One region of the Gardnerella vaginalis ATCC 14018 genome, then DNA from elsewhere that is predicted to be linked to it. Evidence: riboswitches for the same ligand, from Rfam matches in the RefSeq annotation. Region 1 holds a riboswitch; each other region holds the start of a gene.
What was found. A riboswitch is a leader RNA that binds a small molecule or an ion and turns the genes downstream of it on or off. The one in region 1 is predicted to bind thiamine pyrophosphate.
Positions count from the first base shown of each region.

Region 2: another riboswitch for thiamine pyrophosphate. It lies ahead of thiM (hydroxyethylthiazole kinase); the one in region 1 lies ahead of GAVG_RS01800 (ECF transporter S component).
Region 3: another riboswitch for thiamine pyrophosphate. It lies ahead of GAVG_RS02825 (ABC transporter permease); the one in region 1 lies ahead of GAVG_RS01800 (ECF transporter S component).
Region 4: another riboswitch for thiamine pyrophosphate. It lies ahead of thiC (phosphomethylpyrimidine synthase ThiC); the one in region 1 lies ahead of GAVG_RS01800 (ECF transporter S component).

Region 1 covers NZ_AP012332.1:481,786-489,779, forward strand. The annotation lists gene GAVG_RS01775 (SpaH/EbpB family LPXTG-anchored major pilin) at 1-1,304, shown strand, start outside; gene GAVG_RS01780 (class C sortase) at 1,501-2,652, shown strand; tRNA gene GAVG_RS01785 (tRNA-Val) at 2,771-2,844, opposite strand; gene GAVG_RS01790 (DivIVA domain-containing protein) at 2,993-4,519, shown strand; gene recO (DNA repair protein RecO) at 4,566-5,300, shown strand; TPP riboswitch at 5,422-5,524, shown strand; gene GAVG_RS01800 (ECF transporter S component) at 5,560-6,180, shown strand; gene GAVG_RS01805 (ABC transporter substrate-binding protein) at 6,371-7,294, shown strand; gene GAVG_RS01810 (phosphotransferase enzyme family protein) at 7,424-7,994, shown strand, end outside.
Region 2 covers NZ_AP012332.1:98,276-106,269, reverse strand. The annotation lists gene GAVG_RS00420 (transcriptional regulator) at 1-374, opposite strand, end outside; gene GAVG_RS07465 (hypothetical protein) at 371-568, opposite strand; gene GAVG_RS00410 (bifunctional hydroxymethylpyrimidine kinase/phosphomethylpyrimidine kinase) at 966-2,663, opposite strand; gene thiM (hydroxyethylthiazole kinase) at 2,669-4,186, opposite strand; TPP riboswitch at 4,174-4,266, opposite strand; rRNA gene rrf (5S ribosomal RNA) at 4,583-4,699, opposite strand; rRNA gene GAVG_RS00395 (23S ribosomal RNA) at 4,865-7,927, opposite strand.
Region 3 covers NZ_AP012332.1:744,542-752,535, forward strand. The annotation lists gene mfd (transcription-repair coupling factor) at 1-1,721, shown strand, start outside; gene GAVG_RS02815 (ABC transporter ATP-binding protein) at 1,755-2,495, opposite strand; gene GAVG_RS02820 (ABC transporter substrate-binding protein) at 2,554-3,558, opposite strand; gene GAVG_RS02825 (ABC transporter permease) at 3,746-4,543, opposite strand; TPP riboswitch at 4,534-4,636, opposite strand; gene eno (phosphopyruvate hydratase) at 4,785-6,080, shown strand; gene GAVG_RS02835 (L-lactate dehydrogenase) at 6,302-7,216, shown strand; gene GAVG_RS02840 (FtsB family cell division protein) at 7,402-7,994, shown strand, end outside.
Region 4 covers NZ_AP012332.1:637,701-645,694, reverse strand. The annotation lists gene GAVG_RS02415 (MetQ/NlpA family ABC transporter substrate-binding protein) at 149-997, shown strand; gene GAVG_RS02410 (methionine ABC transporter ATP-binding protein) at 1,102-1,926, shown strand; gene GAVG_RS02405 (methionine ABC transporter permease) at 1,929-2,612, shown strand; TPP riboswitch at 2,784-2,891, shown strand; gene thiC (phosphomethylpyrimidine synthase ThiC) at 2,888-5,533, shown strand; gene GAVG_RS02395 (peptidylprolyl isomerase) at 5,681-6,220, shown strand; gene GAVG_RS02390 (RelA/SpoT family protein) at 6,324-7,994, opposite strand, start outside.

The DNA.
Region 1 (7,994 bases):
ACGCAAATCCTAGTTCTTTGAAAGATACTGATTTAGGTGCTGCATTACCAGAACAAACTACCAATGATGGTATTGCAACGTTCAGTAATCTTCAAATTGGCTTATACAAAGTTGAAGAAGTTAGTGTTCCAGATGGATACGAAAAGCTTCCAGAACCATTCTTCATGACTATTCCAGAGATAACCAGTGGCAAAAAAGGCACAGAATATAATTACAATCCAACTGTCGATCCTAAGAATGCATATACTAAGGATGCTATTAAGAAGACTGTTGATACTAAGGGAATGGTTGGCACAAAGGATGATTTGCCATATACCATTTCAACTTCTGTAGTCACAAATAGTGGTACGCCTGTTAAAGATCGTACGGCTGATGATTATCAGGGCTTTGCTGTGTGGGATGATGCGTTGACTAAAGCATATGATGCCAATGCGAACGTTGTGCAGAAAGTTAAGATCGGTAATTCTGAAATTACGAATACTAAAGGCAAAGAGGATAAGTATATAGTAGCAGTTAGTAATACGCCTGATGATAATAATCGTAAGCGTATTACCGTATCGTTTACAGATACAGGTCTTGGTGAAATTGCTACGGCTCTTAAGACTTCGCCAAATGCAAAGTTAACTGTTGATCTTAAATTCACTCTTAAAGAAGGAGTTGATTCTGGCGAACTCGTTAACAAGTATGGTTATCAGCCAGGATATAAGAAAGGTACTCCTGAAAATGAAAAGCCAAAGCCTGTTAACCCAAACCCAGGTTCAGATTCCAAGGTAACTCTTGTTAAATTCAAGATTAAGAAGGTAAGCAGTACTAACGCAACTGAAGGTCTTAGGGGTGCTAAGTTTGCTGTGTTTGCAAAGAAAAATGATGCTGACGCTTGTGCGGCTGATGTTTCTCGTGCAGATGATAAGTGCAAGAGTAAGTCTTCTAAGGGCTTTGCTGATACTGAAACTGCTGATAAGACTGGTTTGACAGCAGATGGGTTTAAGGCAAAGGTTGGACAAACGTTCTACGTTGTGGAAACTAAGGCTCCAGACAACTATGTTTTGGCTCCAAAGGTTGAAGAAGTTAATATTCCTACGGAGTATACAAAAGATGCTAAGTATGATACTCAATCGCAGACGTTTATTTACTCGTTCAAGGATGTTCCAACGAGCAATAACATCGACCACTGGTTCAAGCTTCCTAAGACTGGTGCTTACGGCGTGATTATCTTCGCCATCATCGGTTTGGGCTTGGTTGGCGCTGGTACATTCATGTACATGCGCAACAATCGCAAGAAGGAAGAAGAACAGGCTGCCTGATTTGCTCAGTTTGATGAGTAAATCATAAACGATTGAGTCTATAACGATTGAGTCTATAAACGATTGAGTCTGCATAAATTGAGTCTAGGAGTAAAATCCTAGACTCAATACTATGTAGTGCGTTTGTTACCTTTTTGGTCGATTTGGGGAACAAAATCGGGAATTATTTCCATAAATTCTTTAGCTTGGAGGAGTTATGAAGCTAGCCGATATTAGCAATTGGTGCCGCTTGTTGAGCGAGCGCGCTGTTGCTAAATTGTTTAAGAATAAGGCGAAGCGTACCTCCAGTGTGGCTAGCACGAGCAGTGTGGCTAGCACGAGCAGTGTGGCTAGCACGAGCAATGTGGCTAGCACGAGCAATGTGGCTGGTGCGAGTGGCGTGGCTGCGGAAAAGTCGCTAGCAACCGAAGAGCAAACTCCACGATCCAACTCAAGCCAAAAAACACAGAAAAACTTAAAAACACAGAAAACTTTTATACATCGCATAATTGAGCCGATTGCGTTAGTGCTAGCAGGCGTATTGTTCTTCAGCTACCCAGTGGCGTCAACACTGTGGAACAACCACGTGTCTAAACAAATTTCCATAGATTACGACAAAGTAAGCTACAATCAGGCCGCTGGCGTGCGAGAATCTATTCTAAGAAGTGCGCGAAAATACAATGCGCGCAGAAAAAAATTCTTTACAGCCGACCCGTATGACGGCAGTGACAATTACAAAAAAACAGTAGACTATAAGTCATATATCAAACAACTAGACGAACCAATGGGAATTATGGGAATCATAAAAATCCCGAAAATTGGCGTAAAACTACCAATTTATCATGGCACTTCGCGCGATGTTCTAGCTCGCGGAGCAGGGCATTTGTATGGTACAGATTTACCTGTGGGCGGCAAAAACAGGCATACCGTTATTACAGCTCATACTGGTTTGCCTACGGCAACTATGTTTGACGGTTTAATCGACATGAAGCGTGGAGACTACTTCTACATTGATGTACAGGGCGATACAATGCGCTACAGGGTGTTTCGCATTAGTGTTGTAGACCCGCAGGATATCAGTTTGCTGCAGCGTGAGCCTGGGCGCGATTTGGCGACTTTGCTTACATGCACGCCGTATGGTGTGAACTCGTATAGGCTACTGGTTACGGGGTATCGCGTGCTGCCGGACCCAGCGCACGCTCCAGAAGATCATCTTCAGTGGCCCCTTTGGATGACGCTGTTTGTAGCTGCTATGATTCTTTCGCTGTTGATAATTTCAATCATGGTAACTGGGTACTTACAAAAGCGTAAGAATAAATCAGATTTGCGCGGCAAACACATACTGCGCGAGACCTGCCTTCGCGATTAAAGCGTAACGCGCGAACGATTTTCCCGAGATTGTTTACGTATTTGGTGGTTTTGGGAACAAACGCGGGGAAAAAATAAACAAACATGGGAGAAGTACGCTAACCAAGAAAAGCGGAAAGTGGGCGATGAGGGACTCGAACCCCCGACATCCACCGTGTAAAGGTGGCGCTCTAGCCAGCTGAGCTAATCGCCCGCTTGAAACAAGATACAGTATGGTGTGTACTAGATGCGTGATTCGCGATTTGCGTGTGTCTTTCAGAGTTTGTGTTTTGCGTTTTGAAGCGTCTTAACAATCGCGTAGAGTATATTCAATAATGATATGTTCAGGAGGTCTATTGTTTATGGCAAGTAAACCCGATACTGCGCGTAATTCTTCTGGTATTGAGCGCGTAGGTAAGCGCAAGAAGGGTTACAGCGTAGAGCAAGTTAATGATTTTCTTGAGCGTGCCCATTCTTTGTATGAGTCCGACGACATTCGTCTTACACAAAAAGATATTCAAGACGTGTCCTTCGATTTAGAAGATGAAGGATACGCTATTCCTCAAGTTGATGCGGCTCTTTCTAGGTTGGAACGTGCTGTTGTAGATAAAACAACCGAATACGAAATTTCTCATCGCGGTAGAATCGTTTGGAAAGCACAAGCCGATAGTGAATACCGTGTTTTGCTTAATCATTCTCAGCGTGATTACAAGATGCGTTTTGATTCTGGTCAATCTCGCAAGCCTTCGTATGATAAAAAACAGGTCGATAATGTTGTTAATAAGACCTTAGATAAGATTTCTATTCTTCTTGGATATAAGCCAACGTGGGGTAATAGTTCAAGCGATCTTGATGGCATTGACGCAATGTTTGTTTCTAACGTGTTGTTTACACAGCGTTCTGGTAAACATGGATACGATGAGCGTCAAGTGGATTATTATTTGAACGCTTGCATACGATTGCTTAGTAGGCTTGAATCTTACGATCGTGTTTCTAAGTACCTAGATTTTGATTCTAATGGTGCTGCCGCATCTTCTGTTAACGCAGCATATAGTCAGACGACGCCACAGCCTGTGCAATCTGCAAATCCTATGCCTCCATCTGTTCCCGTTGAGCATAATGCGGATTCGTTTGTAGTAAATCCTGTTCAAAATACTGTTGAAGCAGATAATCCTGTTGCAAATGATATTTTTTCTAGAACTACAGTTGATGAAGTAGATTCGCATCATATTAGTGCAGATAGTGTGCCAGTCGTTGAGCATGTGGCAGATAGTGATAATAGTTCTGCACAGCATATTGAAGATATGCCTCAAGATAGGCAAAGCATTTTCGCACCTGTAGACAACAGTGTTGATAACAATAGTGGTGCTTCTCTTAACGATTTGCACCATGGGGATAGGGCTATTTTTACGCCTCATTCTGCTAATGTAGAGCCTAATGATGATACTGATGACGAGATGTCTCAGGCTTCTACTGTTATGCCTCCTACGTTCCCGCCATCGTATGCTCCGAAAGATTCCTATTCGCAGACTTATACAAGAGACAGTGCTATTCCAGCTGCACCTAGCCAAGATTCTTATAGTCAGAATCATGTTAATGCTGCTAATGCTAATGCTGTTAATACTAAAGATGATGATAAGAATGATTCAAAGAATAGTGCTTCAAACCCTGTTGGTGATTTGAATTTGTCTCTTCTTGCATCTCCTAAATTTGAGCCGTCGCAAAGTCTCAATCTAGATATTCCAGATCTTTCATTCCCAGTTATGAATCATTTTAATGCTTCTTCTGAAGATTTTAATGCTAACAATGCTGGCAATAATGATTCAGATGATTTGGATGATACTGGCGAATCTAATTTCGGTGGTTTTGTGAATACAAGCCACAACTGATCTATAAAAATACTTTGGATTAGCAGATTAAGAGTTTTTGATTTTCATGCCGTTGTATAACGATGAGGCTGTAGTTCTTAAGACTTTTCCTTTAGGAGAAGCGGATAGAATTGTAGTTATGCTTACTAAAAAGCATGGTAAGATTCGTGCTGTTGCAAAAGGTGTTAGGAAAATAAAATCTCGTTTTGGGGCGCGTTTAGAACCTTTTATGCGTGTGAATGCACTTTTTGCTACTGGAAGAACTTTTGATGTTGTTTCTCAAGCGGTTTTAGTTTCTGCTTATGCTGAGAGTATTTGTGCTGATTATGATTTGTATAGTCGTGCTAGCATGATTGCGGAAATCGCAGATGATTTGGTTTCGTCTTCTGCACAGTATCAGGATTCTTGTATGCAATACAATCTGCTTGTTGCAGCCTTATCTGCTCTTTCTAGGGGATTGCATAGTGCTGATTCAATTGGATTCTCATATGTTTTAAGAGCGTTAAAACTAGCTGGCTGGTCTCCTATGCTTAATGAATGCGTAGTTTGTGCAACTAAAGATGATTTATCATATTTTTCCTCTTGTTCTGGAGGAGTTATGTGTTCTAAAGATCATGATTTGCAGTCAATTAAGTGTAATGGTTTAGCACGTTTTCAAATGATTTCTTTGATTAATGGCGATTGGAAGAATATAGACGGAACAGATATTGATTATTTAACGTATAGATGCGTTGAGCAGTGGTGTGAATATTATCTTGAGCGTCCAATTAAATCAATGCATTTATTAGAAAATAATATGTGATTTAATATAGCTTTTTTAGCGTCTTATTTAACGTTTTTGTGAACGTTTTAGTGAGCGTTTTTGTTAATTTTTTGTTTGAATTTTATAATAATTGTCCTCGCTGTCTGATGCAATAATGATTGATATCAGACACGGGTGCTCTTTCAAAGAGCTGAGAAGATTACTGTCTAACCGTTTAACGTGATTCGGTTAATGCCGACGTACGGAGTTTTCTGCAGGGTCGCCTTTGTTTGATAACTGATAATGAAAGGAGACCCTAATGGGTGCATCTGTTGAAGAAGAAACCGTGCGTCCATCTTTGCGATGGAATGTAGCTGATATTACGCTCACGGTTGTTGTAGCTGTAGCTTCTGGTATTATCTTCTGGGGTATCGGTTTGATTAGCGAGCCTATTTCTGCTGCTCTTAAGCTTATTCCAGTTCCAGGAGTCAGCGCATTGTACTACGGTTTGTTCTATTTTGCTGGTCCTTTGGCTGCTATTATGGTTCGCAAGCCAGGTGCAGCATTGTTCGGTGAGTTTATTGCTGCAATGGTTGAGTTGACTGTTGGAAGCCACTGGGGTGGTATCGGTACCGTTCTTCCTGGATTTGTTCAGGGCTTGTTCGCTGAATTTGCATTCTTGTTCTTCATGTATCGCAAGTGGAATGTTGGCTTAAGCGCACTTTCTGGCGCATTAGCTGGTTTGGGTGGAATCGTTTCAACCTACCCGTTCTACTATGCAGGTGTTCCAATCTTTGGTTCATTCATGGTGATTCACACTATTTGCAGCATGATTTCTGGTGCTGTAATCGGTGGCGTTTTGATGTGGTACTTGTATAAGGGTATTGCTGCCACTGGCGCATTGAGCCGCTTTGCTTCTGGCAAAGAAGTGCGCGCCTGATTTTACGGGTAAGATTACAAGTAAAATCAACTTATAAATTTGATTTGTGGGCGGGGATTAATTACCTCGCCCATTTTTGTAAAGTCGCAAGTTAAATCGCAAGTTAAATCGCAAGTTAAGTTGCAAATAAAAGTCAAAATAAAATCACAAATAATAAAATCACAAATCACTATAAAACAAAGGAGTTAATATGCTAAGAGTACGTCTTGAATATGTGCATCCATGGACGAATCACGCAGGTATGTATCTTGCAAGAAAGCGCGGATTGTATGCACAATACGGATTAGATGTAGAGTTTACAAGCACAGATACAGAGCGCGGCGATGTTCCAGCATGTTTGGAGCGTGGAGAAGTAGATATAGCTCTTGTTCGTTTAAATCAACTTTTGGCTCATCAAAATGGTGCAAACAGGCTAACGTCGTTTGCTGTAATGAATCAATCGCAAATTGGTGGAATCATAACAAATAAAAACACGGGCATTACGCGATTTAAAGATCTAGAAGGAAAGCGCGTAGTAATTCCTATGGGCGTTAAGCGCCTATACACGGAGCTTCAGCAGGCGGTTGCTGCCGACGGCGGCGATTTTAGCAAGCTGATTACAATTGACCCAGGCCCATGGGAGCCAGACATTCGAGCCGTAGAACGCGGAATGTGCGATGCTTTTATTAACGTAGCTTGGTGGGAGCCATACCAGGGTTCGCTTCCATTTGATCAAGTTGTTGTTCTTCCATTCGATTCTATTGGCGTAGCGCCGCATCATTCTTACTATGTTTGCGCTCGCCAAGAGATGATTGAGCGAAATCCGCAATTAATACGTAACTTTGCAAGCGCAACAGTTAAGGGCTATGAGATGGCAGGAAAAGACCCTCAGGCTGGTGTTGATGCTTTGCAGAATGCGCTTTGCCATATTAGCCCAGAGGCTTTGCGTGCCTCGCTAGACGAAGTGATTCCGTCTTGGTACGACAAGAATGGTCGTTGGGGCACGGCAGACATGGCTTTGGTGGAAAACTACACTCGTTGGATGGGTGAAAATGGCCACTTAAGCGTGCCTCTTGATTGCGCGCTAAAAAGTTTAGAAAACGGGTGCGTAACAAACGAGTATTTGCCAGAATAGTCGTTAGTTTTGCATAAGCAAAGTCGCCAGCAGCCGCACATGAGCTGGTTTAGCGTTAAATAATCCCGCAAAAAATGCTCGAAAAACAATGAACCTGTAGTTAAATATTTGTATAAATATGGAGCGAATATGGAAAACGAAAGCAACGACCCTCAACTAGATATTGTTGCTCAAAGATGGGCAAATGTTGATTTATATGATGCAAATACTGTGTGCTCGCTTTTAGAGGAGCCGCTAGAAGTAGATTGCGTTTTAAGCCATAGTTTGCGCCCGATGGCTGCAGGTTCATTGCTTCGCGCGCATTACAAAGATAATGCATCAAAGCAATCTAAAAGTTTGGACGTTTATATTAAAAGATGCAGCACAAAAGTGAGGCAAGCTAGCACAATTAGACCGTATCATCGTTTTGCGGAGCATCTTTTACAAAACAAAATAAGCACACCAAAGTACTTGTATTTTAATAAAAATAGCGAGTATTTAGGTTTAGAAAAGAATACTTCTGGCGATATTTGCGTAGACGGAACTCTTCTTGTAATAGGCGATTGCGCTTACGAAGTTACTTTAAAAGCTAGTGGAGAAGACCGATACAAAGACGCGTACACTTGGGATCCGCCTAAAACGTGCGAAGAAGCCAAAAATCTTGGAGCGATGATGGCAAAAATCGCCTTAGCTTCACAAAGTTTTGACGAGCCAAATCCTA
Region 2 (7,994 bases), 380 kb from region 1:
GTAAGCTCTGCAACATCACGAACCGTCAATCCCTGATTCCTTAGTATACGAACTGTTTCACGCATAAGTATAGACGCTTCTTCTTGAGTTTTTATAGCTGCAGATTTTGCATCTAACATGCGCTGAAGCATAAGCTCATCTTGCTCACTAAGTTTCGGAGTTACTTCCACGCAATTGACTTTAACATTTAAAGTTGCAGCAGCATCTTTTACCATTGCTGCAACCTTATCAAGCCTACGTACTTGAGTAAATAATCCTGGTATTTCTGGCACTTCTATAGCCCACCAGTCATCGCATCTGCGAGCTATAGCAGTCACCTTTTGCAAACAATTTGTTGCATTATCATGCTCAGTAACACTCATTGCTCCTATCATGCCTGCAGGTTCCTTTCAAAATATCTAATAATGCTTCTAGCAGTAAGCTCATTTATTTCATTATGCCTCGGAACAGTAGTAGCCAATTCGCCAATGCAAACTTTGCTATGATTACCGCCCTCAGACCAAGTTATTTGTCTATTAGTACTTCTTGCAAGCTGATTGAGTTTTTTCTCCAACTCTTTTCGCTTCACACATATAAGTATATGCCTATTTATCAATTCAGTAAATAGGCATTGCATACAAAATCATCGCAAATGCATAACCGTCATTGAATGCAATTCTATTTGATATTTTCCAAAGTACTTTGAGTTTTGCAAGATAGGAAGATAGGGAGATATGAAAATGGGAAAATATGCAGATAGGAAAATTGACTAGCGAATTTAGGTAACTTTTACTACTCACGATTTAAGTCTTAAGCAAGGTCTTAAGCAAGTCACTTGTGCATCTGCGCTGCTCAGAAAATCAACAATAAATAAGAGACATGCGTATTATAAAAATGCGCTGACGCTTTTACTCATCTTCAAATCTTCTAGATTTTGTTAATAAAGACGAAGTCAATGCATCAGCGCTATCAAGCTATCAAACCATCTACCTCAATGCTCTATGAGCTTGATTAAAGAACTCATACTCGTAAATGCATGAAGTCATATATGCTTGAGCAGCAAGAATTCGAGCCTGTGGGCCAGCTTCTTCAAAAGCTCTCTCAACAAATTTAACTGCCATTCTTACTCCTGACTCAAAATCATTAGAAGAATACATTGAAATCCAATCATGATATGGGTTTTCAGGAGTATTATTTTTGACTAAAATTTGTCCCACTTCTTCATAAAGCCAATAGCATGGCAATATGGATGCAGCTCCAATCACGTAATCTTCTGCCATTGTAGAAGCAAGTAAGTGATTTACGTAAGCTAACGTTACTGGCGAGCAAGACGCATCAATGCTTATATTTCTGCTTCCAAGCCAATCTCTGTGCAACTGCGATTCCGCTTCTATGCACATAGCTGCGCCCGTAGCCCAATGCACTCTAGCTTCATTATCTGGCGTTTTAGCTCCAACAGCAGCTAGCGCGCGCGAGTAACGCTTCAAGTATTCAGAATCTTGACTTATGTAGAAAGCAAACAAGTCGGAGTCAAGCGTTCCATTACCTAAAGCCTTAATAAATGGCATTTTCATAATGTTGTTATCGACATCTGCACTAGCATCCCATAAAGCTTGAGTCCAAGGGCCACAAGGCTCCACATTTGGCTTTCTAGCCTTGCTATGAGCTTTTACGACTACGCTTTGCGCAGTTAATCCGTCTAAGCCACTAGTTTGCATATGTTCCCAAGGAGTTGACGAAGAATCTAATTCCAAACGATAATTACGAGCAGCATGGTTCACAGGCCCATGACCTTTGCCAACATGCAAATCTTTACCGCAAGCAATAGCTTCGTTAAGCCATCTTGACGACCATGCTAGAGCATCCGCTACTGTACTGTAATCGCTTAGCTTCTTGCCTTCTCGCAACGCTAATCCTATGCGCGTAGCAAGCGAGGAAGATAGCGAGCAGCCTGTGCCATGCGTTGTTGTTGTATCAACCCTAGGGCAAGGAACGTGCACTCTGTGGCCATCTGGGAACACAACAGTATTACCAGCATCTTCGCTTGTTAAGTGGCCGCCTTTAACAATAACAATAGTATTGTTTTTTGCACACCACTCGCTTGCTTGAGCATAAGCTTCTTCAAAATTAGATGCAGGCTGTTTATCGCATAATACTGCGAGTTCAGGTATGTTTGGCGTAATCACATCCGCAAGAGGTGCAAACTCACGCATTGCATCTTCTGCAGACTTTTCAAGCAACCTATCTCCCGAAGTTGCTACCATCACTGGGTCTAACACAACAACAGGAACAGGATGATTCTTAAGCCAATCTTGAACTAGGCTAATATATGATTTGTCTCCAAGCATGCCGATTTTTACAGCATCAATAGTTACGTCATCAAATACTGCTTCTAGTTGCGCTTGCAAAAAGTCGGTTGGAGGAGTATAAACTTCGCGCACACCGCAAGTGTTTTGAGCAACCAAATTAGTTGTTACACACATTGCAAATCCATGAGATGCTGTGATTGATTTTAGATCAGCTTGAATTCCAGCTCCGCCTGTTGGATCAGTTCCAGCAATGCTTAGCACTCGCGGAATAATTGGCTCTTCTAAAGAAGGTAGGGAAGATGGCCTTAGACTTGAATCATATAATTTAGAAATTGATTGCAAAGGTGCTTGAGTTTGCGAAAATTGATTATTCATTATTTTTATTCCTTTGTAATGGCATCGCGTAATTTGTGTGCTTCTTCGCAAGGATTTTGCGCAAGCATTAGAGCAGATACTACGCATAAACCATCTATTGAAGTGCTTTTAATAGGAAACACGGTATTTTCATTAACTCCGCCGATTCCTAGAGTGCTAATGCCGAGTTCTTTAGCGCGTTTAGCAATCTTTTCTACTCCTTCAACTCCTAAAGCAGGAGCAGCGTCTGGCTTAGTGGCAGTAGGCCAAATTGGGCCTATTCCAATAACATCAGGCAATGCCACATTTTCTTTAGCACATTCGTTATAAACGTAATCTAACTGTTCTAACTTTTCTATAGAAAGTCCAACCATCCACTCTGCAGGAATAGACTTACGCGCTTCAATATAAGGCGTGTCTGTTTGACCAACATGCAAGTTGAACCCTAAGCTTTTAGCGCAATCTATACGATCGTCAACAAAAATCGGCACGTCTCCGCAACCATTAGCAAGCATTTTGTCTCGCAGGCTTTGAGCTTTATTGTTAAAAGTTTCGCTATTTGCGTACTTATCGCGCAATTGGACTACGCTTGCTCCGCCTTTAACGCAATCAACTGCAATATCTTCTTCGGCTCGATCACTCATCTTTGGGTCTGTTATAAAGTATAAAGACCAATCAACAGGATCGAGTTCAAATTCAATATTCGCTAATTTCAGCATCTCGTCTGCGCTCAAATCCATAAGCGCATCCATCCATAATTTTCTAAATGACCCTGGCAATGTTGAGCGTTGCGCTGCCCAAGTTCCTGCTGCAGCAGCGTGTACGTGCGCGGCAACTGTTGCTGCAAAAGGTCGATTTCGATTTGCTCCAACGTATGCTGCCACCAACGCGCCAAGAGAGCAGCCCGTGCCGACTACTTTCGTCATTATTTCGTGGCCGCCAGAAACTCGTGCCGAGCATCCATGACCATAAATAGCGTCTTTTTCGCCAGAAATAGCCACTACCGAGCCGTAGCGTTTAACTAGCTTCTTAGCTGCTGCAACTGCCGAATCAACGGAATCTCCAGCGTCTACGCCTTTACCGCCGCTTTCTTCTCCAGCTAAGCCTAAGATTTCGGAAGCGTTGGCACGAATTACAGCAGGATGACTTTTAACAATTTCGCGCGCGTATTGCGTGCGTGGAGCTAAACCGCCAACTGCAACTGGGTCAAGAACCCATGGAGTGTGCGCTTTTACAGCTCCGCGAATCGCAGCATCCATAGATTCTTTGTCTACTGGCCTGTACGTTCCAATGTTTACTAATACACCAGATGCGATTTGAGCAAAGACTTCAGCTTCTTCTGCATCTACGACCATTGCTGGCGATGCACCAGCAGCTAGCAGAACGTTTGCCGTTATTTCTTGAACAACATTATTCGTTACGCAATGTGTTAGTGGATTTTTTGCGCGCAAAGCTTCGATGCATTCACGTACATCTTGAACGAATTGCTTGCAACGAGCATTAGTTGAGAATTCACTATTTTTAGAGCACGACACAGTAGTCATGATTTTCCCTTCGCTAGTACTAACTAGATCAGGTTCAACGGGTATAATCTCAGCGCTTATGCGCACCCCGAACCTATGTTTGACTATATATGTTCGTTATGACGTTATTTATATGCGCTCCGACCTGCCTTTTCGCTTAGAGCGTAGCGCGAAAAGGTAATTCGGAGCGCTGAGCCGCTTAGCGTAGAAGCACGGTGTGCTTCTACGGCGGCGAAGACGTGAGCGCGCTTAGACCGCGCGAACGAGGACCTTCCATGTAGTGCGTTTGTATAACGACACGACGTAAATCAAGTACAATCGCACTACAGTAAGCGCGTGAATCGTGCGCGCGAACGATAACCTAAACTTAAATAATAAAAAAGCGGGGAACAATCAAGTTCCCCGCTAGAAAGAATAATGCGGCAGCGTGCTAGTCTCCCACACCCTATCGAGTGCAGTACCCTCACCGTGTCAGGCCTTAGCTTCCGGGTTCGGAATGGGACCGGGCGTCTCACCTGAGCCATGACCACCGCAAAACTAGATTATACACTCGCTTTAAACGAGCGGCAAATTGGCGGTTTGGGAACCGGACATGAACGCGAGCAACAGAAAAACAATCATCAAAATCAACAACTTAACCATAAAATGACCGTCTAACACTCCATACTATCTAAGAGAATTAAACGATAAGCAATACAAGTAGTATCACAATCGCCCATTAGTACTGGTCAGCTCCACCCCTTACAGGGCTTCCACATCCAGCCTATCAACCACGTGTTCTACATGGGGGCTCACACACAAAGTGCAAGGAATGCTAATCTTGGAGCAGGCTTCCCGCTTAGATGCTTTCAGCGGTTATCCCTTCCAAACGTAGCTAACCGGCAGCGCCACTGGCGTGACGACCGGCATACCAGAGGTTCGTCCACCCAGGTCCTCTCGTACTATGGGCAGGTCTCCTCAACATTCCAACGAGCGCAGAGGATAGAGACCAAACTGTCTCACGACGTTCTGAACCCAGCTCGCGTGCCGCTTTAATCGGCGAACAGCCGAACCCTTGGGACCTGCTCCAGCCCCAGGATGCGACGAGCCGACATCGAGGTGCCAAACCATCCCGTCGATATGGACTCTTGGGAATGATCAGCCTGTTATCCCCGGGGTACCTTTTATCCGTTGAGCGATGCCACGTCCGTACGCCGGCACCGGATCACTATCTCCGACTTTCGTCCCTGCTCGACCCGTCAGTCTCACAGTCAAGCCCGCTTGTGCGATTACACTCAACACCCGATTGCCAACCGGGCTGAGCGGACCATTGAGCGCCTCCGTTACTCTTTAGGAGGCAACCGCCCCAGTTAAACTACCCGCCAGGCACTGTCCCTAACACGGATAACGTGTCGAGGTTAGACGCCAGATATGGAAAGAGCGGTATTTCACTGATCGACTCCACGCAAGCTAGCGCCCACGCTTCACAGCCTCCCGCCTATGCTACACGATCCACACCTAACGACAATACCAAGGTATAGTAAAGGTCCCGGGGTCTTTTCGTCCTTCTGCGCTTAACGAGCATCTTTACTCGTACTGCAATTTCGCCGGGCTCCTGGCCGAGACAGTGGGGAAGTCGTTACGCCATTCGTGCAGGTCGGAACTTACCCGACAAGGAATTTCGCTACCTTAGGATGGTTATAGTTACCACCGCCGTTTACCGGGGCTTAAATTCACCGCTTCACCGAAGCTAACGGATCCTCTTAACCTTCCGGCACCGGGCAGGCGTCAGAGCGTATACAGCGGCTTACGCCTTCGCACGCTCCTGTGTTTTTGGTAAACAGTCGCTACCCCCTAGCTTGTGCCACCCCCAACAGCTCAACAATGTGAAACCATATCACCATCAGGGGTCTCCCTTATGCCGAAGGCACGGGAGTAATTTGCCGAGTTCCTTGGCCAGGATTCGCCCGATCGCTTTGGTATACTCTACCAGACCACCAGTGTCGGTTTAGGGTACGAGCGGAATCACACCTCACGTTGAAGCTTTTCTCGGCAAGCAGGATCACCGGAATCAGCCTTACAGCCTACCCATCACGCCTCAGCTTAAACATCCCCCGGATTTACCTAGGAGACAGCCCACACGCTTAGCCACGGAAAACCACCTCCGCAGCCGGCTACCTACCCGCGTCACTCCCACGCTAACCTACTACCGATACGCTCCCAACACTAAACCAGAAGAAAACCCCGAAAGATAATCAACCAGAATAACGAAGGTTAGTACTCTCAGATTCAGTTCGAACGGTGTAACACCGGTACGGGAATATCAACCCGTTCATCCATTCGACTACGCCTGTCGGCCTCGCCTTAGGACTCGACTCACCCGGGGACGACGAACGTGGCCCCGGAACCCTTAGTCATTCAGCGGACAGGATTCACACCTGTCTCTCGCTACTCATGTCTGCATTCTCACTCCCGTATAGTCCACGACAAGTTCACACTGCCGCTTCACCCCATACAGGACGCTCTCCTACCCCACATGAACTAAATCATGCAGCCGCGTCTTCGGTGGCGTGCTTAAGCCCCGCTACATTGTCGGCGCGGAACCACTAGACCAGTGAGCTGTTACGCACTCTTTCAAGGATGGCTGCTTCTGAGCCAACCTCCTGGCTGTCTATGCGACTCCACATCCTTTCCCACTTAGCACGCGCTTCGGGACCTTAGACGACGATCAGGGCTGTTTCCCTTTTGACGACGGAGCTTATCCCCCGCCGACTCACTGCCATGATAAACCTAACAGGTATTCGGAGTTTGGCTGCTATTAGTACCCGGTATGGGCCCGCAAGCATCCAGTAGCTCTACCCCCTGCAAGCAATAACATGACGCTGCACCTAAATGCATTTCGGAGAGAACCAGCTATCACGGAATTTGATTGGCCTTTCACCCCTAACCCCAAGTCATCCCCCCAGTTTTCAACCTAGGTGGGTTCGGTCCTCCACACGGTCTTACCCGCGCTTCAACCTGCTCAGGGCTAGATCATCCCGCTTCGGGTCCAGGACATGCGACTAAAACGCCTTTTAAAACTCGCTTTCGCTACGGCTCCCCCACCCGGGTTAGCCTCGCCACATACCACTGACTCGCAGACTCATTTTTCGATAGGCACGCCGTCACCCCACAAAGAAGGCTCCGACGGATTGTAAGCGCACGGTTTCAGGAACTATTTCACTCCCCTCCCGGGGTGCTTTTCACCTTTCCCTCACGGTACTAGTACACTATCGGTCAGACAGGAATACTTAGGCTTACCCAACGGTCTGGGCAGATTCACGCGGGATTCCACGAGGCCCGCGCTACTTGGGAATAAACATAAAAAGACATCGCGCAACCTGCTACGGGGCCATCACCCTCTACGGCTGGGAATTCAATCCCATTCACATAACACGACATTTTATCACTCTTCTCAACCCCGTCAGAGGCTGAACAGTCAATCCCACGACCCCGAATACGCAACACCTGACGGTTATCACACGTACTCGGTTTAGCCTGATCCGCTTTCGCTCGCCACTACTCACGGAGTATCCTTTCCTGCAGGTACTGAGATGTTTCACTTCCCTGCGTACCCCCCACAAAAACTGTGGTGACCACCCATAACAGTGGCCGGGTCTCCCCATTCGGAAATCCTCGGATCAAAGCCCACTCGGCAGCTCCCCGAGGCATATCGCAGCCCGTCACGTCCTTCATCGGTCCTGTCTACCAAGGCATCCACCATACGCCCTTACCAGTGATACACCAGTAAAAAGCCTATCGCTTAACTCTCTAGACAATAAATCATCACACTAAACGATCACAAAACGAT
Region 3 (7,994 bases), 260 kb from region 1:
CAGCCAGAGCATCTACTAAAGGTTTTGCCTTCAGCTCTGACACTCCGTGGCAAAAAGAGCTGGAAGATGCATTTCCGTATCAAGAAACGCCGGATCAGCTTACTACTATTGACGAAGTTAAACAAGATATGCAGAAGCCAATTCCAATGGATAGGTTGATTTGCGGAGATGTTGGGTTTGGTAAAACGGAAATTGCTGTTCGAGCTGCATTTAAAGCTGTTCAAGACGGTAAACAAGTAGTTGTTCTAGCGCCAACCACTCTTTTGGTTCAGCAGCATTACGAGACTTTTACTAACCGTTTTTCTGGCTTCCCTGTAACAGTTGCCGCAATGAGCAGATTCCAGAGTGCAAAAGAAATAGACGCTACAATGCAAGGAATAGAATCCGGGCAAGTAGATGTTGTTGTTGGAACTCATAAACTTTTAAATCCAAATATAAAATTTAAAGATTTAGGATTAGTGATTATAGACGAAGAACAACGTTTTGGTGTTGAGCACAAGGAGACTTTGAAAGCTCTACGAACAAATGTAGATGTGCTTAGCCTTTCTGCAACGCCTATTCCTAGAACGCTTGAAATGGCTGTTACGGGTATTCGTGAAATGTCTACGCTTGCTACGCCTCCAGAAGATCGTCTACCAGTCTTGACTTATGTTGGAGCATATGAAGATGCACAAGTTGCAGCCTGTGTTAAACGTGAATTATTGCGTGGAGGACAAGTATTTTACGTTCATAATCGCGTAGAAGATATTAGTAAAATTGCCTCTAATATTCAAAAACTTGTGCCAGATGCTCGAGTGGCGATTGCACACGGAAAAATGGGCGAGAAGCAACTTGACACTATTATTCGTGATTTTTGGCATAGGGATATTGATGTTCTTGTTTGCACTACGATTATTGAAACAGGATTAGATATTTCTAATGCAAATACGCTTATTGTAGATCACGCTGACAGATTCGGTTTAAGTCAGCTTCATCAATTACGAGGGCGAGTTGGCAGAGGTCGTGAGCGCGCATACGCATACTTTTTGTACGATCCTACTAAGCCTATGACTCAGCAGGCTCACGACAGGCTTGCAACAATCGCTCAATATACTGCTCTTGGCTCTGGTTTTGATGTTGCTATGAAGGATTTGGAATTGCGCGGAACTGGCAATTTGCTTGGAGATGCTCAGAGTGGGCATATTGAAGGAGTCGGATTCGATTTATATGTTCGGATGGTATCTGAAGCTGTTGAAAAATATAAGGAACCAGATCATAAAGAGTCCATATCTGTTTCTATTGATTTGCCAATAGAAGCCTCAATTCCAGTATCTTATATTGATTCAGATAAATTACGTTTGGAAGCTTATAGGAAGCTTGCTGAGGCTCAGAATGATGAAGACTTAAAAGAGATTTTCAATGAGTTAAGCGATAGATATGGAAATCCTCCTAAATCCTTACAAACATTATTTGATGTTGCAAGATTACGTTTTAAAGCTAAACAAATGGGTATTAATCAAATAAGCATGCAAGGTAAAACTGTGCGCGTTATTGGCGTAGATCCAGCTCAATCTGTTTGGATGCGTTTGAGTAGGATCTACAGGGGAGCACAGTTTAAGCCTGTAACCCACACAATGATTTTTCCATCTCCTTTTGCGTCTGTTTTAGGGGATTCATCGTCTATGAGTGAAAAAGAGATAGTCGAATGGGCTAAGCAACTTTTAGAAGACATTGATTGGTAAAAATTAATAGGTGAATTTTAAATAGTGGACATGTCACTTTAAGGCAAGTCTTAAATCATCTTCAATAGAAACATGATTTGTAGGTCTTCCTTGCGAATCAACACTGCTCCTATCGATATTCCATTGCCTTGATATTACGCCATTTTGAAGCATTAGAATACGATCTGATAATCTTACAGCTTCCGCAATATCGTGAGTAACCATGATTGTGCTCCAGCCGTTTTGTGTTCTTAGCTTAGCTAGAAGATCTTGCATGTCTAGTCTTGTTAAAGCATCTAATGCGCCGAAAGGTTCGTCTAAAAGCAATAGCTCTGGGTTTCTTACTAATGCTCTAGCTAAAGAGACGCGTTGAGCTTGACCGCCAGAAAGTTGAGAAGGCCATTTATTGGCGTATTCTTCTAATTGCATTTTGCTAAGAGCATTATTTGCAAGTTTTTTAAGATTGTTTTTACTGTCTGAAAGACCAAAAACAACGTTTTCACCAATTTTTAGCCATGGGATTAATCTTGCATCTTGGAATCCTATAGCCTGCATGTCTGTAACGTTTATACTGCCGCTTGTAGGTTTTAATAAACCAGATATTACTTTAAGAAGCGTTGTTTTTCCGCAACCTGATCTGCCAATAAGTGAGACAAACTCGCCTTGCTTAATGTTTAAATTAATATCTTTCAAAACCTTATAAGTGTCGTCAAATGCTACTTCAATATGCGTTAAAGAAACACAGTAGGAATTGTTGACATTATTAGCATTATTTTCATTGTTTTGAATGTTCATATTAACTCCTACTGTGTTTTGATTTTGAAAATTATTTAGCGTATTTTAAAGGTTTAGGTTACTTGCTGCAATCCATTACGGAATCATCCAAGTTTGTTGGAGCTTGCTTAATTAAACCATATTTTACGTATTCTTTTGCCTGAACCTTCATCATTTCTAAGCCTTTCTTATCGATTGGCTTAATTGTTGGATTATCGAATTTTTCAATCTGCTTAATGATTGTGTCGCTTGCTCCAAGTTGCTTATAAGCATTCCCGATAACATTCTTTTCTTTATGTGACTTATTAGCTTCGCGAACAAGAGCATTATACATTTTTTTAACGAGCTCAGGATGCTTCTTAGCAAATTTTCTAGAAACAATGTGAATGGTAACATTCATGTTGCCATACTTTTTAGCGTTAACAAGTAATTTTGACCCAGGGGTTGTCATCGCTGCAGCAAGATTCTGATCGAATGAGGAAATTGCATCAATCTGTCCAGATGTAAATGCTGCCTGGAAGTTCTTAGGGCTCATCTCTACTTTATGCACTTTAGAAACGTCTAATCCGCTTTTATCGAATGCGCGGTGAAGCATGTAATCGCCAGTATCACCGTTGTGAATAATAGCAACTTTCTTTCCATATAAGTCTTTTAGTGTTTTTGCGCCGCTTTTTGCGGATGCAACGATTCCTTGAGAATCACCATTGTAATATTCGAGCGCAAATGCAACCCAAGGTTGACCTTCTGCAATCAAATCAATAAATCGTCCAGTTCCAGTAGTTGTTGCATCAGCGCTTCCGCTCATAACTGCGGTAAGACCATCAACTGGAGTGTATGGTCCAGTATAGGTGACTTTTGCTTTTCCAAATTCTTCCTGAAGGAATTTTTCATTTTTTAACGTTGTTAAATAGTTTGCTGTAGAAAGATAAGCAACCCTCATTATTCCCGTATCTTTGCTAGAAGATTGGGAGTTATTTGCAGGTTTTTGAGCTCCGCCGCAAGATGCAAGAGCGATAGTTGCGCAAAAAGCGCATATTGCTGCAATAGAGCGTTTGCTAGCAATTTGTATTTTGAAATTAGCCATGATTTGGCTCCTTTACCTTTATTTTGTGTTTTTCTTATTTGGTTTATTTGGTTGTTGATTAAATTTTGTTGATTAAATTTTTATAAAAATTGACTTATTTTTAAAAGTATCGTTAAAAGTATCTCTAAAATTCACAGAGGATTTTATAAATTCTTTATTTACGTGAATTTCTAAAATCAACTCTTTGTTAAGATTCTCTATTTACTCTACGTTCTGGCATAAGCCAATATTCGAATATGTTTGCAGTAACTTCTGATCCAAGTCCTGCAATCGCATATAAAATAATGCATGCCATCATTTGATCTGGTCTAAAGAATTGTTGAGCTCTAGAAAGAATATATCCGATTCCTATTGAAGAATTAACTGTTTCACAAGTAACTAAAGCAACCCATGCTACGGAAATTGAAAATCGCAATCCTGTCATAAAATTAGCTAGTGTTCCTCGCATAAAAATTGTTGTAAAAACAGTCGATTTTTTAACGTTATAAGCCTTTGCAAGTTCTATTAGTTTAGGGTCAATGTTCCTTACTCCATCTCGAATATTGACATACATTGGTCCAAAAACACCAAGCGCTATAAGCATTATTTTCATCATTTCGTCCACACCGAGAAAAATGATCAATAAAGGTGCTAATGCTGGGAATGGGATGGATCTGAGCATATGACTTGGTTTATTTATTACTGATTCTCCTATTTTGCTTCCGCCAGAAATGATTCCAGATGGCAAAGCAAAAGCAATTCCTAAAAGAAGACCAGCTACAACTCTAAATATGCTTATTGCAAGAGACGGTAGTAATATTCCTTCGTTGTTTAAGTCAACAAATGCTTTTATTACCTCGATTGGAGATGGCAAAGCGCGATTTTCGGCAGGAGTTAAGGTTATTAAAAACCATAAAAAAAGAATCGCTATAGTAGAAAGCCAAGCTTTTAAAGAAATAAAAGCTTTATGATGCAGTTTTGCAATCGCGCTAAAAAGGTTATTCATAACGACATTCCCTTCGATAGTTTTAGCTATATCAGGTTCGACGGGTATAATCTCAGCAATTACAATTAAATAATTGCACCCCGTGTCAGTTTGTTATTATCGTATAAAGGCATGGACAAATCGCGAAACGCTTAGATTATATAGGCTTGTATCTTTAACGACTTACGCTACGAAATAACGTCCATAAAACGCATTAATCTTGAATATGTTACACAACCAACAAAATGAATAAGGAGTAGTTGTGGCAGCTATTGAAAGCGTATATGCACGCGAAATTTTGGATTCTCGTGGAAATCCTACCGTTCAGGTTTATTTGGAGACCGAAGATGGCGCTCAGGGTATTGGCTTAGTGCCTTCTGGTGCTTCGACTGGTGAGGCTGAGGCTTGGGAGCGTCGTGATGGCGACAAGTCCCGTTATCAGGGCAAGGGTACTTTGGAAGCAGTTAAGGCTGTTAATGAAGTAATTGCTCCAAAGGTTATTGGCATGGATGCCTCTGACCAGCGTGCTCTTGATGAAACCATGATTGAGCTTGATGGCACTCCAAACAAGGGTAAGCTTGGCGCAAATGCTATTCTTGGCGTTTCTCTTGCTGCTCTTTATGCAGCTGCTGAATCTGCAGAGCTTCCATTGTATCGTTACATCGGCGGAACTAACGGACATATTCTTCCAGTTCCAAACATGAACATCATGAACGGTGGCGCTCACGCTGATTTTGCAACTGATATTCAGGAATACATGATTTCTCCATACGGTTTCGCAACTTACAGCGATGCTTTGCGCGCTGGTGTTGAGGTTTATCACACCTTAAAGAACGTTTTGAAGAAGGAAGGCTTGGCTACTGGTCTTGGTGACGAAGGTGGCTTCGCTCCAAAGATGAAGTCCAACGAAGATTCCTTGAAGTACATCATGGATGCAATCGAAGCTGCAGGTTACGAGCCAGGAAAGCAGATTGGTATTTCCCTCGATGTTGCTTCTTCTGAGTTCTACAACAAGGAAACTGGCAAGTATCGTTTCGACGGCGAAGAGCGCGAATCTGCTTACATGCTTGATTATTACGAGAAGCTCATCAACGAGTATCCAATCGTTTCCATCGAAGATCCATTCCAGGAAGAAGGCTGGGATGATTGGGCAGCAATCACCAAGCGTCTTGGTGATCGTTTGCAGTTCGTTGGCGATGACTTGCTCGTCACCAATCCAAAGCGTTTGGCTAAGGGTATTGAGCTTGGAGCAGCTAATTCCTTGCTCGTAAAGTTGAACCAGATTGGTTCCGTTACCGAAACCCTCGACGCTATTGAGCTTGCAACCAAGAATGGCTTTACTTCTATGGTTTCCCACCGCTCTGGTGAAACCCCAGATACAACCATTTCTGATCTTGCTGTTGCTAAGAACACTGGTCAGATTAAGACTGGTGCTCCTGCTCGTGGTGAGCGTATCGCTAAGTACAACCGCTTGCTTGAGATTGAGGAAGAGCTTGGCTCTACCGCTCAGTATGCTGGTTACAGCGCATTCAAGGCTTGCAAGAAGTATATGAAGTAATATACTAGGGCTTTTATAAGTTCTTCATAAGACTTGTTTAAGCTTTTTAAGCTTTGAGCTGAAGTTTATTTTTGGTCAGTCGCAATAAAATGCGGCTGGCCGTTTTTGTATATTTTCAATGATTTCTTAAAATTTTAAAAAAATTTTTCTAAAATTACTTTCATTATCTCCAGAATAGTGCTATTTTTATGAAAAACTAAAAACAGAAGGAGATGTTTCATATGAGAAAAGTCGCTGTTATAGGCATGGGTAATGTTGGTGCTGCAGTAGCCCATCAGCTCATTATTGGTGGTCACGTTGACGATTTGTATCTTTATGATTCAAATGAAGCAAAAGTTAAGGCTGATGCTCTTGATTTTGAAGATTCAATGGATAATGTGCCTTTTAACGTTAATATTACAGTAAATGATTATGAAGCATTAAAAGACGTAGAAGTAATCGTAAGCGCCTTGGGTCATATAAAACTTTTGGATGTTCCTCATCCAGATCGTTTTGCGGAGCTTAAGTATAACCGTAAAGAGGTTGCAGAAGTTGGTGCAAAAATTAAAGCTTCTGGATTCCATGGCGTTTTGATAGATATCACTAATCCTTGTGATGCTATTTGCCAGCTCTACAAGGAAGCTACTGGGCTTCCATACGAAAGAGTTATTGGTACTGGCACTCTTCTTGATTCTGCCCGTTTGCATCGTGCTGTAGGAAAGTTCTTCGGAGTTCATCCTAAGGCAGTTAAGGGTTATAGTTTAGGTGAGCACGGCGATTCACAGTTCGTTGCATGGTCTACGGTAAAAGTGTTAGAGCAGCCAATTACTGATCCTGCTGAGGAAAAGAACATTGACTTGGATGCTGTTGATGATGAAACTCGCGAAGGCGGTTTCACTGTGTTCTATGGAAAGAAATATACCAACTACGGTATTGCTGCAGCAGCTGTTCGTTTAGTGAATGCTGTAATGACGGATTCTAGAGAACAGATGCCTGTATCCAATTATCGTGAAGAATATCATTCTTATCTTTCTTATCCAGCGATTGTTGGTCGAGATGGCATTATTGAGCAGTGCAAGCTTGATTTGACTGAAGAAGAGTTGCAAAAGTTGCAGCATTCTGCAGATACGATTTTGAGCAAGGCTCAAATGGAATAGTTGGGAATCTAAGTTTTAAAAGAATTTTGAGTATGATTTTGTGACCAGCTCCTATATATGGATAGCTGGTCACAATTTTTGTATTTTGGCGTGTATTTTGTTCATATTGTGTAATAATGATTTTTTAGGCTAAAAGTAAATATAAGGTGTATTTACACGTCGAATATTTAAAGTAACTTAGAAGTATGGTTTTGAGAAATCGCCGCACGGCAACAAGTACAGTTGATGAATCAAATCAGCCAAAGAAAAAAAGGCTGTTTTCTGGTTCGTTCGTATTTGTTTTTATGATAGTAGTGGCGTTTCTTTGTTCTATAGAATTTGTTTCAACAATTCGAAATTATGCGTTAAGCTTGGCTGAATTACACGCTTTGCAAAGAGATGAGTCTGCTCTAAAAGACAAAAAACAGGAGTTGGATAATAATATTGATCGTTGGAAAGATAAAGCGTATGTTACTGCACAAGCTAGGGATAGGCTAGGATTCATATTCCCTGGAGAGCAGGCTGTTAGAGTTGAACACCCAGAAGCTGTTACAGGAGTTGTGCCAAAATCATTTAATAAAGATGAATCACAGTATGAAGAAAGAAAAGCTCTTCCTTGGTATAGTGATTTGTTCTATTCTCTTCATAAAGCAGATAAGCCAGATGATATGAGTATGAAATCTCAAAACGATGACGTTAACGATTCTAATAAAGATAAGACTTCTAAGCATAATAAAATGGATAAAAGTCGCCAGCAAAATGAGCATCAGAAAAATAAATCGTCAAAATCTACAGATAA
Region 4 (7,994 bases), 160 kb from region 1:
CTGATTTCATTAGTATTGCTAACTCGTCATAAATTATACAAATAGAAAATAGGTAGCGAAGAAGATACAAAATCGCATATATTGATATTCCGTTGCTAAGAAACAAAACATCAACGAACAAAAAACATTAAAGGACAAGGGGAAAAATATGAAAATCACAAAGAAGAACACAAAGATTATTGCAGCTTTTACAGCACTAACTGCGATTTTGGGGCTTTCACTAAGCGCATGCGGATCTTCTGCAAATGGAGCAACTAAAGACGATAAGGTGATTAAGGTTGCAGCTTCCCCAACTCCTCACAGCGATATTTTGAACAAAGTAGTTAAGCCAATTTTGCAAAAACAAGGCTATAAGTTGGTTGTTAAGGAATTTACTGACTACGTGCAACCAAATACTGCTGTAGAAGAAGGCGAAGCAGACGCAAACTACCATCAGCATTTGCCATACTTAGATAACTTTAATAAAGAAAGAGGAACGCATATTATTTCTATTGCTGGAATCCACTTTGAACCATTTGGACTTTACCCAGGAAAGACTAAAACAATTAAGGACTTAAAAGATGGCGCAACAGTTGCGGTTCCTAGCGACCCAACCAACGAAGCTCGCGCACTTCTTCTTTTGCAAGATGCAGGTCTTCTTAAGCTAAAGAATCCAAAGGATGTTAACGCAACAAAGAAAGATATTGTTTCTAATCCAAAGAATCTAAAGTTTAAGGAAATAGACGCTGCTTTGGTTCCAACAGTTGTTAAGGACGTTGATTTAGCTGCTCTAAACGGAAACTACGCTATTCAAGCTGGATTTAACCCAACTAAAGATCCTCTTACAAGCGAAAAAGTTGGAGGCGTAGCTGCTAAGACATACGAAAACATTATTGCTGTTAAGAAAGGATCCGAAAAGCTTGCTAAAATCAAGGCTCTTGTAAAAGCGTTAAAAACAGATGCAGTTCGTGATTTTATAAAGAAAAACTACAACGGCGCTGTTTTGCCAGTTTTCTAAGATGATTGCATTGTTCTAACCTTAAGCAAATATGAGACATGTGCCTCACAAAAGCATAGAGGCACGTGCCTCATATTTGCTTTTCAAAATCAGTGAGAGATAATATGATTCAAATTGAGCATCTTTATAAAACTTACTCAAGTGGTAAGCAATCGCACGAAGCACTTAACGATATTAATTTAACTATTGAATCAGGCGAAGTATTTGGTATTTTGGGATCTTCTGGAGCTGGAAAATCATCATTAGTCAGATGCATGAACTTGTTAGAACGTCCAACATCTGGAAGAGTGCTAATAGACGGAAAAGATATTACGGACGCCAAAAATAGAGATTTATCTAAAATAAGATCGAATATTGGAATGATTTTCCAAAACTTTAGTCTTTTTCAACAGCGAACTGTGTTACAAAATGTGACTTTTCCTTTGGAACTAAACAACACTCCTAAAGAAAAAAGAGAAGAACGAGCAAAGTATTTACTCGATTTAGTTGGATTAAAAGATTTAGCAAACCGCTACCCTGTTCAGCTTTCTGGCGGACAACAGCAAAGAGTTGCAATAGCGAGAGCACTTGCTAATAATCCTTCTATAATGCTTTGTGACGAAGCAACAAGCGCCTTGGATTCAACAACTACAGCACAAATACTTGACTTGCTTAGAAGAATCAACCGAGATCTTAACGTAACACTGGTTATTATTACTCACTCGTTAGCAGTAGCAAGAAATATTTGCGATAGGGTTGCTATGATTGACGGCGGAAAAATCGTAGAGATCGGTGACACTTCAACACTTTTCAAAAATCCTCAAAGCAATATTTTAAAAACGCTTATTGCAGACGAACATGTTGAAAACCATAGGGGAACTAAATCCAATAATAGTAATTCCGAAAATGGAATAACCACTAATAGCGCAACAAACAATGGGGTGAAATAAAAATGCCAGAAAATATTTCACAATTTATAGACGAATATGGAGAACTACTTATTGAAGGCACAAAAGATACAATATCTATGACTTCAATATCTACACTATTCGCATACGTAATAGGATTACCAATAGGAGTTCTTCTTATAACAAGCGCAAAACAAGGAATACGTCCTAACTCATATTTGAATGCGGTTTTAGGTTGGATTGTAAATATTGTTCGCTCAATACCGTTTATAATCCTACTTGTTGCAATAATTCCACTTACTAGACTTATTGTTGGAACGTCTTTGGGAGTTTCTGGCGCTATTGTTCCTCTTGTTTTAACAGCTGCACCATTCGTAGCGCGAATTGTTGAGCAATCTCTTGCAGAAGTTGATGGAAGTCTTATAGAAGCTGCACAAAGTTTTGGCGCAAGCAATACGCAAATAGTATTCAAAGTATTGCTTTTTGAAAGCTTGCCTTCATTAATTCGTGGAGCGGCATTGACTTTCATTACACTTTTTGGATTCTCTGCAATGGCTGGAACTGTTGGCGCAGGCGGTCTAGGAGATATTGCAATTCGCTACGGATATCAGCGTTACCAATACGATGTTATGAGTGTTGCTGTTATTTTCTGTATTCTTCTTGTGCAAGTAGTACAAACTGTTGGAGATTTAATATCCAATAAAATCAACCATCATGAACGTCGATAATATCCAATAAAAAGTCACAAATAAAAAAGTCACAAATAAAATCCTAGTAGCGTAAGATACAGTAAAATCTATTAATCGCTTCTAGGATTTTCTATTTATCAAATGATCAACCATTCAACATGCCTACGATTTATTAAAAAGATACCAAATAATGTAGAATGTCTGAGTCACAACATTTTGCAGGGGTGCTTTCTTTTTAAAGAAGGCTGAGATAGGTGAAAAACCTGACCCTTCGAACCTGTTAGTTAATACAACGTAGGGAGCAACGATTAAGTATGACCTCAAACTATCCATACGCATCAATGCGTGACCAGTTCAACCTAAACACATGTTTTATTGCAAATCCTAAACTATGCAAAAGTCGCGCACTCACGGATATAGTTGACGACTCTTTACGCGCAGGATCAACATTTATAAGGCTTAATTGTGCGGATGAAAGCGCAAAAGAAATCACATCAATCGCACGAGATATTGCACAAATCATAGAAGATAACGATAAATGTGATTCAGTAACTTTCGTAATAGACGGAAGAGTTGACGTTGTCTGGCAGGCAAGAAATCAAGGAATTAAAGTCGATGGAGTTCATCTTGCGCAAAGCGACATGGAACCTAAAGAAGCACGAGCACTTTTGGGAGAAGACGCAATAATAGGCTTGTCCGTAGAAACAGAAAGTCTTGTTAAGGTTATTAATGAACTTCCTGATGGCTGCATTGATTATATTTGTGTAACGGCAATGCGTAATCCAGAAGATGGTTGCGAAAACATTACTCCAACTTATGAATTAGAACCAAATCACACTATTTTAGATGTAGCAAAGATTAATACTATTTGCTCAGCAAGCGATTTTCCAGTACTTGTTGGAGGAAGAACATCTTTAGAAGATGTTGACATGATTGCTCGCAGTAAGGCTGCAGGATTGTTTGTATCTGAAGCATTGTACGCAAGCGAAACACCAGAATCCACTATGAGTGAATTCGTGGAACGCTTTACGCACATTCGCGGCAATCAAAAGCACGGTTATGCAAAACGCGTTATAGTTCAGGAAAAAGCTGATGAGAAAGCTAACAATACGCCAAAGTTCATTAATGCTAAAGAAGCAAAAGATGCTGCAAAATTAGCAAAGCAACAGCGCGTTGATATTGCTTCTCGCGGATGTACTCAGAGGGACAAAGCTCATATTCGTAAAACTACGCCAGTTCACTTTGAATATGAATATGGTTCTTACGATTTGGAAGTTCCTTATACAGAAATTAAGCTTTCTGATACTCCAGGCGTTGGCCCTAACCCACCATTTAAGGATTACAACACAGAGGGACCTAAGTGCGATCCTAAGGAAGGCTTGGCTCCACTTCGTCTTGATTGGATTAGAGATCGTGGCGATGTTGTTGAATATGAAGGTCGTAGTCGAAATCTTCAAGATGACGGCAAGCGAGCTATTAAGCGCGGTAAAGCTTCAAAAGAGTGGCGTGGTCGCACTCATAAGCCAATGAAGGCTGCAGATCATCCTATTACCCAAATGTGGTACGCGCGTCATGGAATTATCACTCCAGAAATGCAGTATGTTGCTACTCGCGAAAATTGCGATGTGGAACTTGTTCGCTCTGAAGTTGCATCTGGTCGCGCTGTGATTCCTTGCAATATCAACCACCCTGAAGCAGAACCTATGATTATTGGTTCTCGCTTCTTAACTAAGCTCAATGCCAACATGGGTAATTCTGCTGTAACATCTTCTATTGACGAAGAAGTAGAAAAACTTACGTGGGCTACTAAGTGGGGTGCAGATACCGTTATGGATCTTTCCACAGGTAACGATATTCACACAACTCGCGAGTGGATTTTGCGTAACTCCCCTGTTCCGATTGGTACCGTGCCAATGTATCAAGCTTTGGAAAAAGTTGAGGATGATGCTTCTAAGCTCAGCTGGGAGCTTTTCCGCGACACTGTTATTGAACAGTGCGAGCAAGGCGTTGACTACATGACTATTCACGCAGGCGTACTTCTTCGCTACGTGCCTCTTACTGCAAACCGCGTAACTGGTATTGTTTCTCGAGGCGGATCCATTATGGCTGAATGGTGCTTGCAACACCATCAAGAAAGCTTCTTATACACTCACTTCGAAGAATTATGTGAGATTTTCGCCAAGTACGATGTTGCATTCTCTTTGGGAGATGGTTTACGACCAGGAAGCTTGGCTGATGCTAACGATGCTGCTCAGCTTTCTGAGCTTATGACGCTTGGTGAACTTACTAAGATTGCTTGGCAACACGATGTTCAGGTTATGATTGAAGGACCAGGACACGTACCATTTGATACGGTACGCATGAATATTGAAATGGAGAAAGCAATTTGCCAAAATGCTCCATTCTATACTCTTGGTCCTTTAACAACCGATACTGCACCAGGATATGATCACATTACTTCCGCTATCGGCGGCGTTGAAATCGCTCGTTATGGTACGGCAATGCTTTGCTACGTCACTCCTAAAGAGCATTTAGGACTTCCTAATAAGGATGACGTTAAACAAGGTGTTATTGCTTATAAGATTGCTTGTCACGCTGCGGATCTTGCTAAGCATCATCCGCATGCCATGGATAGAGATAACGCTATAAGCAAGGCTCGTTTCGAGTTTCGCTGGCTGGATCAGTTTAATTTAAGCTACGATCCAGATACCGCTATCGCTTTCCATGACGAAACGCTTCCAGCAGAGCCAGCAAAAATGGCTCACTTCTGTTCCATGTGTGGACCAAAATTCTGCTCAATGGCTATTTCTCAGAATATTCGCAAGCGTTTCGGTGGCGCAGATCAACAAGAACAACTTGTTGAAGAAGCCCGCAGTCAGGCTATTGCCGAGGGTATGAAAGAGATGAGTAAAAAGTTCCAGGAAGCTGGTTCAACGTTGTATCAAAGCGCCAAAGCGTAGAGTATCTATGTTTCTAAAGTTTTGATATTACGAAAATAAGGCGAGTTAATGCAAGATTAATCCTGCTCAAGCTCGCCTTATTTTTATTTGCAACAGTTTTATTTGCAACAGTTTTGAACAGTCTTTAACATATGGGAAAATCGCATTATGACACTTATCAATATGCATACGTCCGAAGGCGATATAAAGATTAATCTTTTTGACGATAAAGCGCCTATTACAGTAAAAAATTTCGTTGACTTGGCGACTGGTTCAAAAGAGTGGATGAATCCTTTTACGGGAGAAAAATCCAACGAACCATTCTATGACGGTTTGACATTCCATCGTATTATCAAAGACTTTATGATTCAAGGCGGATGCCCTCTTGGAAACGGAATGGGTGGTCCTGGCTACGAATTTGACGATGAGATTGACCCATCCTTAAAGTTTGATAAACCGTATCTTCTTGCAATGGCAAATGCTGGAAAACAGCGCGGACGAGACGGACGCTTACACGGCACGAATGGATCTCAGTTCTTTATAACTACCGTGCCAACTCCTTGGCTTGATGGTCATCACACCATTTTTGGAGAAGTCGTGGATGATGAATCTAAAGCTGTTGTAGATAAGCTCGAATCTGTTCCAACAGATAGGTCTGATGCCCCACTAGAGCCAGTTGGAATTATATCTATTGAGGTTATTAAGTAATAACATTAATTAAAATAAAGCATAAATAATATAAAATTGCAATAATAAAACTTCCAGCCAAAACATTATTTGACTGGAAGTTTTATTGTTTAGGTTTTCTTGTTTAGTCGCGTTCCATTTTTCTGAGTCGCGGTTCCGCACTATCTTTTGCGCCCGTAATTCTATAAACGTCAAAAACGCCATCAATCTTACGAATTGCAGCAAGAAGAGTGTTCAAATGCTGAGGATCTGCCATTTCAAACGTAAATTGACTTGTAGCAACGCGGTCATCTCCAGTAGCAATCGTTCCCGAAAGAATGTTTACACCATGATCCGAAAGAACTCGCGTAACATCCGAAAGCAAATGCTGACGATCCAAAGCTTCTACTTGAACTTTAACAAGGAACAAGCCTTTATCGCTAGTCCATTGAACAGGAATAACACGCTCCGACTGTGACTTTTGCAAATCAATCATATTCTGGCAATCCGTTCTATGAACAGAAACACCCTGATTTCTAGTTATAAAACCAACAATGTCATCTCCAGGAACAGGCATGCAACAGCGAGCAAGTTTAACCCACACATCTCCAACGCCCTTTACGGAAACACCAAGAACACCATTAGATTTGCGATTACGCTCAACTCTCCTAAGCGGAAGTGCTTCTTCCTGAGCTTCTTCAGCTACTTCTTCACTACCAGCATCTTTAACAAGACGAGAAATAACGTTTTGAGTGGAAACTTGACCTTCGCCAATTGCAGCGTAAACAGCTTCTACATTAGCAGTTATATTAAGCTCTTCTGCAACACCTATTAACGCTTGTGGAGTAAGTAAAGTAGATAAAGGCAAATTACGTTTACGCATAGCTCGCGTAAGCTCGTCTTTACCCTCTTCAATCGCCTCCGAACGGCGTTCCTTGCTAAACCATTGACGAATCTTATTTCTAGCTCTAGGGCTTTTTACAAAGCTGAGCCAATCTCTTGAAGGACCAGCAGTATCAGACTTTGATGTAAGAACTTCTACAGTATCGCCATTGTTAAGCTTAGTGTCAAGTGGCACAAGCTTTCCATTTACGCGAGCGCCCATCATTCTGTGACCAACCTCAGTATGCACAGAATAAGCAAAGTCAACTGGAGTTGCATCTTGCGGAAGAGCAACAATACTTCCCTTTGGAGTAAACACGTAGACTTCCGAAGCTCCAAGATCTTGCTTTAAGGAACCCAAGAATTCGTCAGAATCTGGCGTTTCACTGGTCCAATCTGCAAGCTGCTGAATCCACTTTAAATTATCTAATTCGCTAAGCTCTTTGTTTTCTTCTTGTTCACGCTTAACATCACCTTTATCTGGCTTACTTAAAGCGCGACCAGCTTGTCCGTTTGCCTTATACTTCCAGTGAGCAGCAATACCAAATTCAGCACGCCTATGCATGTCCCATGTGCGAATCTGAATCTCCACAGGCTTTCCACCAGGACCTACAACAGTAGTGTGCAAGCTTTGATACATATTTAGCTTAGGCGTTGCTATATAGTCCTTAAAACGTCCAGGAACAGGACTCCAGCGCGCATGAACTGCACCTAATGCAGCATAACAGTCCCGAATAGAATCAACGATTATTCGCACACCTACAAGATCGTAAATATTTTCAAAATTATGACCGCGAACAATCATCTTTTGATAGATTGAAAAATAATCTTTTGGACGCCCCTTAACAGAAGCTTTTACATGTTGCTGGTTTAAATCTTCATTGATTTCTTCTAGAATTTGACGCAAATAAACTTCACGTTGACCAGCTCTACG